Regions from separate parts of the Carnobacterium sp. 17-4 genome, predicted to be linked through region 2. Evidence: riboswitches for the same ligand, from Rfam matches in the RefSeq annotation. Region 2 holds a riboswitch; the other holds the start of a gene.
What was found. Region 2 has a riboswitch for thiamine pyrophosphate ahead of thiM (hydroxyethylthiazole kinase). Riboswitches for the same ligand answer to the same signal wherever they lie in the genome.
Positions count from the first base shown of each region.

Region 1: linked by a shared signal. The riboswitch ahead of thiT (energy-coupled thiamine transporter ThiT) and the one ahead of thiM (hydroxyethylthiazole kinase) in region 2 are both predicted to bind thiamine pyrophosphate.

Region 1 is NC_015391.1:979,270-982,695, reverse strand. It holds gene cls (cardiolipin synthase) at 1-722, opposite strand, end outside; gene thiT (energy-coupled thiamine transporter ThiT) at 878-1,441, opposite strand; TPP riboswitch at 1,516-1,619, opposite strand; gene CAR_RS04795 (GNAT family N-acetyltransferase) at 1,703-2,203, opposite strand; gene CAR_RS04790 (HD domain-containing protein) at 2,256-2,921, opposite strand; gene CAR_RS04785 (quaternary amine ABC transporter ATP-binding protein) at 3,371-3,426, shown strand, end outside.
Region 2 is NC_015391.1:18,419-21,844, forward strand. It holds gene CAR_RS00085 (alpha-amylase) at 1-876, shown strand, start outside; TPP riboswitch at 1,027-1,125, shown strand; TPP riboswitch at 1,182-1,280, shown strand; gene thiM (hydroxyethylthiazole kinase) at 1,462-2,208, shown strand; gene thiD (bifunctional hydroxymethylpyrimidine kinase/phosphomethylpyrimidine kinase) at 2,205-3,026, shown strand; gene thiE (thiamine phosphate synthase) at 3,016-3,426, shown strand, end outside.

The sequences.
Region 1 (3,426 bases), 960 kb from region 2:
ACATTGAAACCACCGGTATAACCAATTTTTCCGTCAATTATTACAATTTTACGGTGATTCCGATAGTTAAACCGTAGATTAATAATTGGTAGCTTAGATCCAAAAAATGGTTCAGCTTTTCCACCTAATTTTTTCAAGTTTTTAAAAAATTTGGGTCTTAAAGATCTAGATCCTAATGCATCATAGATGACAAGAACTTCTACTCCTGCAGCTGCGCGTTCTTCTAATGCTTCAAGAACTCGTTTTCCAATTTTATCATTATGAATAATGTAATAAACCATATGAATATGGTGTTCTGCTTTAGAAATATCTTCAATTAATGAATCAAATTTTTTTGCTCCATCAGTAAATAACTCAATCTTGTTTCCTTTTGTTAAAATAGATTCATCACTTTCTAAAAACAAACTAGCCATTTCTTTTGCATTTTCAGTAGCTTGTTTTCCAGATAATAATTCTTCATCATCAGCTAGCATTTCTTTCTGGGCTTGCACAAGCTCTGGCATCCCTATATTTTCTTGCGAATTAATATCAAATATTTTTTCACGGGTCAATTTTTTCCCGATAAATAAATAAAAAATAAAACCTATACCTGGTAAAAGAATAAGCACAAGTAACCAAGCCCAAGTAGCTGCAATATCACGTTTTTCACGAAATACTGTTATGATAGAAAGTAAAACATTTAGAAAGTAGAGCCCTAAAATTATGTATATTATAATGTTCATTCAATTATTCCTCTCCACCTTATTATTGTCTAATCTTACTACTTCCGTTTTCTTTTAGCTACTAGAAACTATCTGTATAAAAAAATATCAAAAAAAAGAGACTGGAATAATTATCCACTCTCTTTATCTATAGACTTACTAAAGTAAAGCAACCTTTATTTTTTTGGTAAAAATAAAGTTGGCGTCGTTTTGGCCATGATGAATAATACTACACTAGTAGCTATTCCCGTTGCTAAAGCACTACCACCATTCGCAATAAACGAGTACCAAATGGGATTCATACCTTTTGGAGCATAGCTTCCCCAGAAATAATAACCTGCAATAAAGTGCCAAAAGAAACGGGCCACTGTACCAATAATCGTTCCAATTAAAATAAATTGATATTGCTTGAATTGATTATTTTCTTTAAAAGCAAGTTGTAAAGGTTTCCTAACTACACCCGCAAAACCAACAAATGCAAAAGCAACAAAATATTCTATAAATCCTTGTAATGGATGTAAGATGCTAGCATTTCCTATTAAAAAATGAAGTATCCCCCAAAGAAAACCTGCTGCAGTTCCTGCCGCAAAACCACGTCTAAATGCAAACAAGGTCAATGGAATCATACCTAAAGAAATAGTAAAACCTGTCCCAATATTTGTTGGAATCAGGGACAATACAATCGCTAAAGCCGCAAATATTGTACCTTCTATCCAAACTCGTAATCGATCATTTCTCAAAAAAAAACTCCTCCTATTGTGCTGAACAGTGCCACACATCAAAGGAGGAGCTCGAATTATCATTATAAATAACATTTCGTCCCCGTCACAATCCCTACGCTCGTACTAACGAACAGGTTCCAAGGGTTAGAATCACTTGATTCAGTCTCAGCTTTTTACAGCACCCCTTTGTGATGGTTGTTCATTTAATTTTTTCTTACAATATCTATTTTACGATGATTGTTAGGAGTTGTCAATGAAGCATTTATAAGATCTTTTACCCTAATTCGAACTCATTTCATTTGTCAGTTTTTTTGAGTAAACAAATTTATAGCCATCCAACTCTTTCACTTTATTTCTAGTATCTTTAAATCCAGATTTTATATACATCATTTGTCCACTAATGTTATCGTAATCAATCAACAAAATAATTTCAGTAATAGAAGGAAAATGTTCGTTAATAAACCTAGGTAGTTTTTCTAATGAAGCTTTTCCATATCCTTGTTTTAGATACTGCTTATCAACCGAATGGGCTTTTAATAAAATCGCATGAGGATTTGAAACGTAATTTAGAATAGTGTCTCCAGTTTGAAGGATAAAAAAAGCCACCATTTTATTCCCTTCTAACACTAGAATCGGATGTTTTTCACTTTCATGTAAACTTTCTGTCATACCATCCATAGGTTTCACTGTATATGGTGTTTCTTCTATTGTATAGTCTTCTATTATAAAATTATCGCTTACCGTTGCTTCTCTTAAAATTAGACTTTTCATATCACCCATAACAAACCTCCTATACTTTTATTTCAAATCCCATTGATTTTCAACGTATAGCTTATTTTTTACCATCCCACTCAGCGTAAAACTCTTCTAAGTATGCTTCCATGTAAGCATGTCTTTTTTTAGCCATTTCTTTTCCAATACTCGTATTCATCTTATTTTTTAATTTTAATAATTTTTCATAAAAATGCATAATTGCTGTATCTTCTCCAGAACGATAGTCTTCAATTGTAAGCTGATTTCGTGGTTTTTTCGCTGGATCATGGATTAAGCGATTTTTTGAGCCCGAGTAAGCCATAGTTCGTGCAATTCCAATTGCGCCCAATGCATCCAATCGATCTGCGTCTTGAACAATTTGTCCTTCTATAGAAGATAGTACCACTTTATTTGTTCCGCCCTTATAAGACATATGAAGAATAATTCCCATTATCTGTTCGATTTCTGGTTCGATTAGTGAAAATCTAGAAAGCCATACTCTAACCTTATTTTCTCCTTCAGCTTCTGTCTTATTTAACTTGCCGTCTGCTACGTCATGTAAGAGAGCTGCCATTTCACAAACAAAAAGATCAATATTTCCTTTTTCCTTTTGCGCTATACTTTTAGTTAGATTTCGAACACGGTCAATATGCCACCAATCATGACCGCTAGCATCATCTTTTAAAAGTTGGTAGACATATTCTTCTGTCTCATTTATTATGTTTTTTTGCAATTGCGTTAACATCCATCGTCCACCTCTTTTGGGTCATCAAAGTACTTAAAATAAGTTTATCAATCTCACTTAAAAATCACAAGTTATATGTCCATTGTAATGTTATTCTTTATCGGACTTTTTTCAAATAAACGAACAAAAAATAGCCAAAAAAAAAGTTTTTTCATTTTTTTTATTCATGCTCTAAGGTCTGTTATATAGGCAAAACAAAGGCACTAAAGCTTATTTTTGAAAATGCTTTGGTTTTTCATTTGTTTTCATTCATGTTACACTACTCATTGTGTTCCATTTGAAACTATTTTTTTTATGAATAGTTGTCGTTGTTTTTTTGTAAAAGGGGTTTTAGATAAAACTACTATGGACAGTGGTTAGCTAGTCAATTTATGTTTGGATCCTCTTTTACATCAATTTTGATTTATTAGTTTGAGATTCATACCTAAAAAGGGAAAGGAGATGTTATTTTGTCAAAAATAACTGTTGAAAATGTATCGAAAGTTTTTGGTAAAAAAACAACACA
Region 2 (3,426 bases):
AACTACGATTACTTGATGTTTGCTGATATTGATTATAGTCATCCTGAAGTCGTTGAAGAAACAAAAAAATGGGCTAACTGGTTTATTGAAGAAACTGGAGTGGATGGATTTAGGTTAGATGCTGTTAAACATATAAATGAGAAATTTATTTATGAACTTCGTGAAAGTATAGAAGCTAACTTTGGCAGACAGTTTTTTATAGTAGGAGAATATTGGGACCAAAATTATACAAATTTGAATAGTTATTTAGATAGTCAAGATTACAAGTTGGATTTATTTGATGTAGGATTACACCATCAATTAGAAAAAGCTTCGAAAATGGGTCAAAACTTTGATTTAACACATTTATTTGATCAAACATTAATTAAAAACAATCCAATGCAAGCTGTAACATTTGTAGACAATCATGATTCACAGCCAAATCAATCACTTGAATCATTTGTTGAACCTTGGTTTAAACCTATAGCTTATGGAGTCATCTTATTAAGGAAAGAAGGATATCCTGTACTCTTTTATGGTGATTACTATGGTATAAAGGGAGAAAATCCTATTGAGCCGCATCGTGAAGTGATTGATAAATTACTTTATGTAAAAAAACACTATGCATATGGAGAGCAAACGGATTATTTTGACCATCATAATTGCATTGGTTGGACGCGTTCAGGAAATGAAGAGTACCCCATAGGATGTTCTATAGTCATTTCAAATAGTGATGCTGGTTATAAAGATATGTTTGTAGGAAAAGAAAAAGTGGGATTTGTTTATGAAGATTATTTAGGCAATTGTGCGGAGACAGTAACTATTGATGAAGAAGGAAATGGTCATTTTCTTGTAGAAGCTGGATCCATATCTGTATGGGTTAATAGAAAAGAATAATTGAACCAAAAGAAAAAGATCTAGCTGTTGCTTAACTAATGAATAGAGCGTTTCAGTCTATTCATTAGTTAAGCTTTTTGTATTCTTATTTTCTGATTACTTAAGAGGATTGATTAAGTAGTTTGTCTATAGTAAGCTTATAAGTAATTAAATGTTTTGCAGGGGGACACATGTGTGTTGAGAAGGTTAAAACCTGACCCTTAGAACCTGTTAGTTAACACTGACGTAGGGAGCACTATGTACATATGTATTAAATTATACGTACTAGCTCTCCATTTTTATGGGGAGCTTTTCTTTTGTAAAACTTTTAATTGCGGGGGGACACACGTGTGTTGAGAAGGTTAAAACCTGACCCTTAGAACCTGTTAGTTAATACTGACGTAGGGAGCGATTAGTGGTTTTCTTATACACTTTTTTAGTCTCTACAATTTTTGTAGAGGCCTTTTTGCGTACATCCAAAATAAAGGAGGTCTGAGAGTCATATTTTGTTGAAATGAAATGACAAACAGAATGTTAGGACTAAATAAAATTAAGAATTCAATTATTCAGATGGTAGACAAAGAACAAGAGAAAGAGGAATGAAAAATGTTATCACAAATAAAAAAGACAGCTCCTTTAGTGCATTGCATGACAAACTATGTGGTCGCTAATTTTACGGCGAATGGTTTACTTGCAGTCGGTGCTTCACCTATTATGGCTGATGAAGTGAACGAGGTAACTGAAATAGTGTCGATTGCTCAAGCTTTACTTATTAATATTGGTACTGTGAATGACCGTACAGCAGAAGCTATGTTGCTAGCTGGGGGAAAAGCCAATGAATTATCCATTCCTATTGTGTTGGATCCTGTAGGCGTTGGTTCTACAAGTTATCGAAAACAATTGGTTCAGCTACTTTTAAAGAATATTCAATTTAATTTGATTCGGTGTAATGCAGGAGAATTAGCAGCAATTGCGGGAGAGGTTTGGCAATCAAAAGGTGTAGATAGTGGCACAGGTGAAATAGATATTGCTCTAGTAGCAAAACGAATTGCTTTGCAATATAGGTGTTTGGTTATTGTAACAGGTAAATCAGATTTTATAACAAATGGACATGAGGGATTATACGTTTCAGGAGGCAAAGAAATAGCAACACATATTACAGGTACAGGGTGTTTATTAAGTGCTATCTGTGCAGCGTCTCTTGCTAGTGGAGGTGCAACAAATCAACTGCAGAATTTAGTAACAACGCTAAAAGACTACAAACAAGCTGCTGAACAAAGTACAAATAAAGTAGGGGATTTTGCCTTGCAATTTATGAACAGATTACAAGAGTTAGCGGAGGTTGAGAGATGATTGCATTAACAGTTGCTGGATCAGATTCAGGTGGTGGTGCTGGAATTCAAGCAGATTTAAAAACATTTCAAGAACTTGGTGTATTTGGGACAACAGTTATTACAGCATTAACTGACCAAAATACACTAGGAGTCCACGGTATTTTTGAAGTACCATCAAGTTTTGTACAGCAACAATTACAAACTGTGCTGGATGATTTCTCTATAAAAGCCATTAAAACCGGTATGTTGTTTTCAACTGAAATTATTGAAGTTGTAGCTAAAATTATACAACAACAAAATATTCCGTTGATCGTTGATCCTGTAATGATCGCAAAAGGTGGAGCAAGTCTTTTACAGGATGTAGCAGTAAAAACGTTAATAGAAAAACTTTTTCCTTATACAACAATCTGCACACCAAATATCCCTGAGGCAGAACTGTTAACAGGTAGACAAATTAAAAATGTTGAAGATATCGAAAAAGCTGCACAGGAGATTCTTCAAATGGGAGTTGAATGTGTGGTTATCAAAGGAGGACATTTAGATGGAGAATACGCAACAGACAGAGTGTATTCCCGTCTGAACTCTTTTTCGATAACTACCCCTCGTATCCAAACAAAAGATACTCATGGGACAGGCTGTACATTCTCAGCAGCACTTACAGCAAATATAGCAAAAGGACTATCGATAAAGGAATCGATCATTGAGGCGAAAAAATTTATTCATTTAGCCATTGCTACTCCTCTTCATATTGGACATGGACATGGACATGGACCAACAAATCACTTTGCTTATAATTGTCAGCAAGGAATCTGTGAGGTAGAAGTAAGTGAATTATAATATATTGAGCGTCTATTTTATTATGGGGACAATGAACTGCACAAAAGATCCTTTGAAAATACTTGAAGAAGCATTGGAAGCAGGTATTACATGTTTCCAATTACGTGAAAAAGGTGAAGGGGCACTAACAGGTAGCGTTTATGAAGAGTTTGCCCGTGCTTGCCAAAAAATGTGTCTAGCATACCAAGTGCCTTTTATCATCAACGATGATGTTGAACTCGCACTCAAACTAGATGCTGATGGTATCCATATTGGACAAGAAGATCTAGCTCTTTCTACATTTCGTAAACAAGCGAAAGGAAAAATAATAGGCGTTTCTGTACACAATTCTAGAGAAATGGAACAGGCGATACTTAGTGGAGCAGATTATGTGGGAATTGGACCAATCTATAAAACGCAA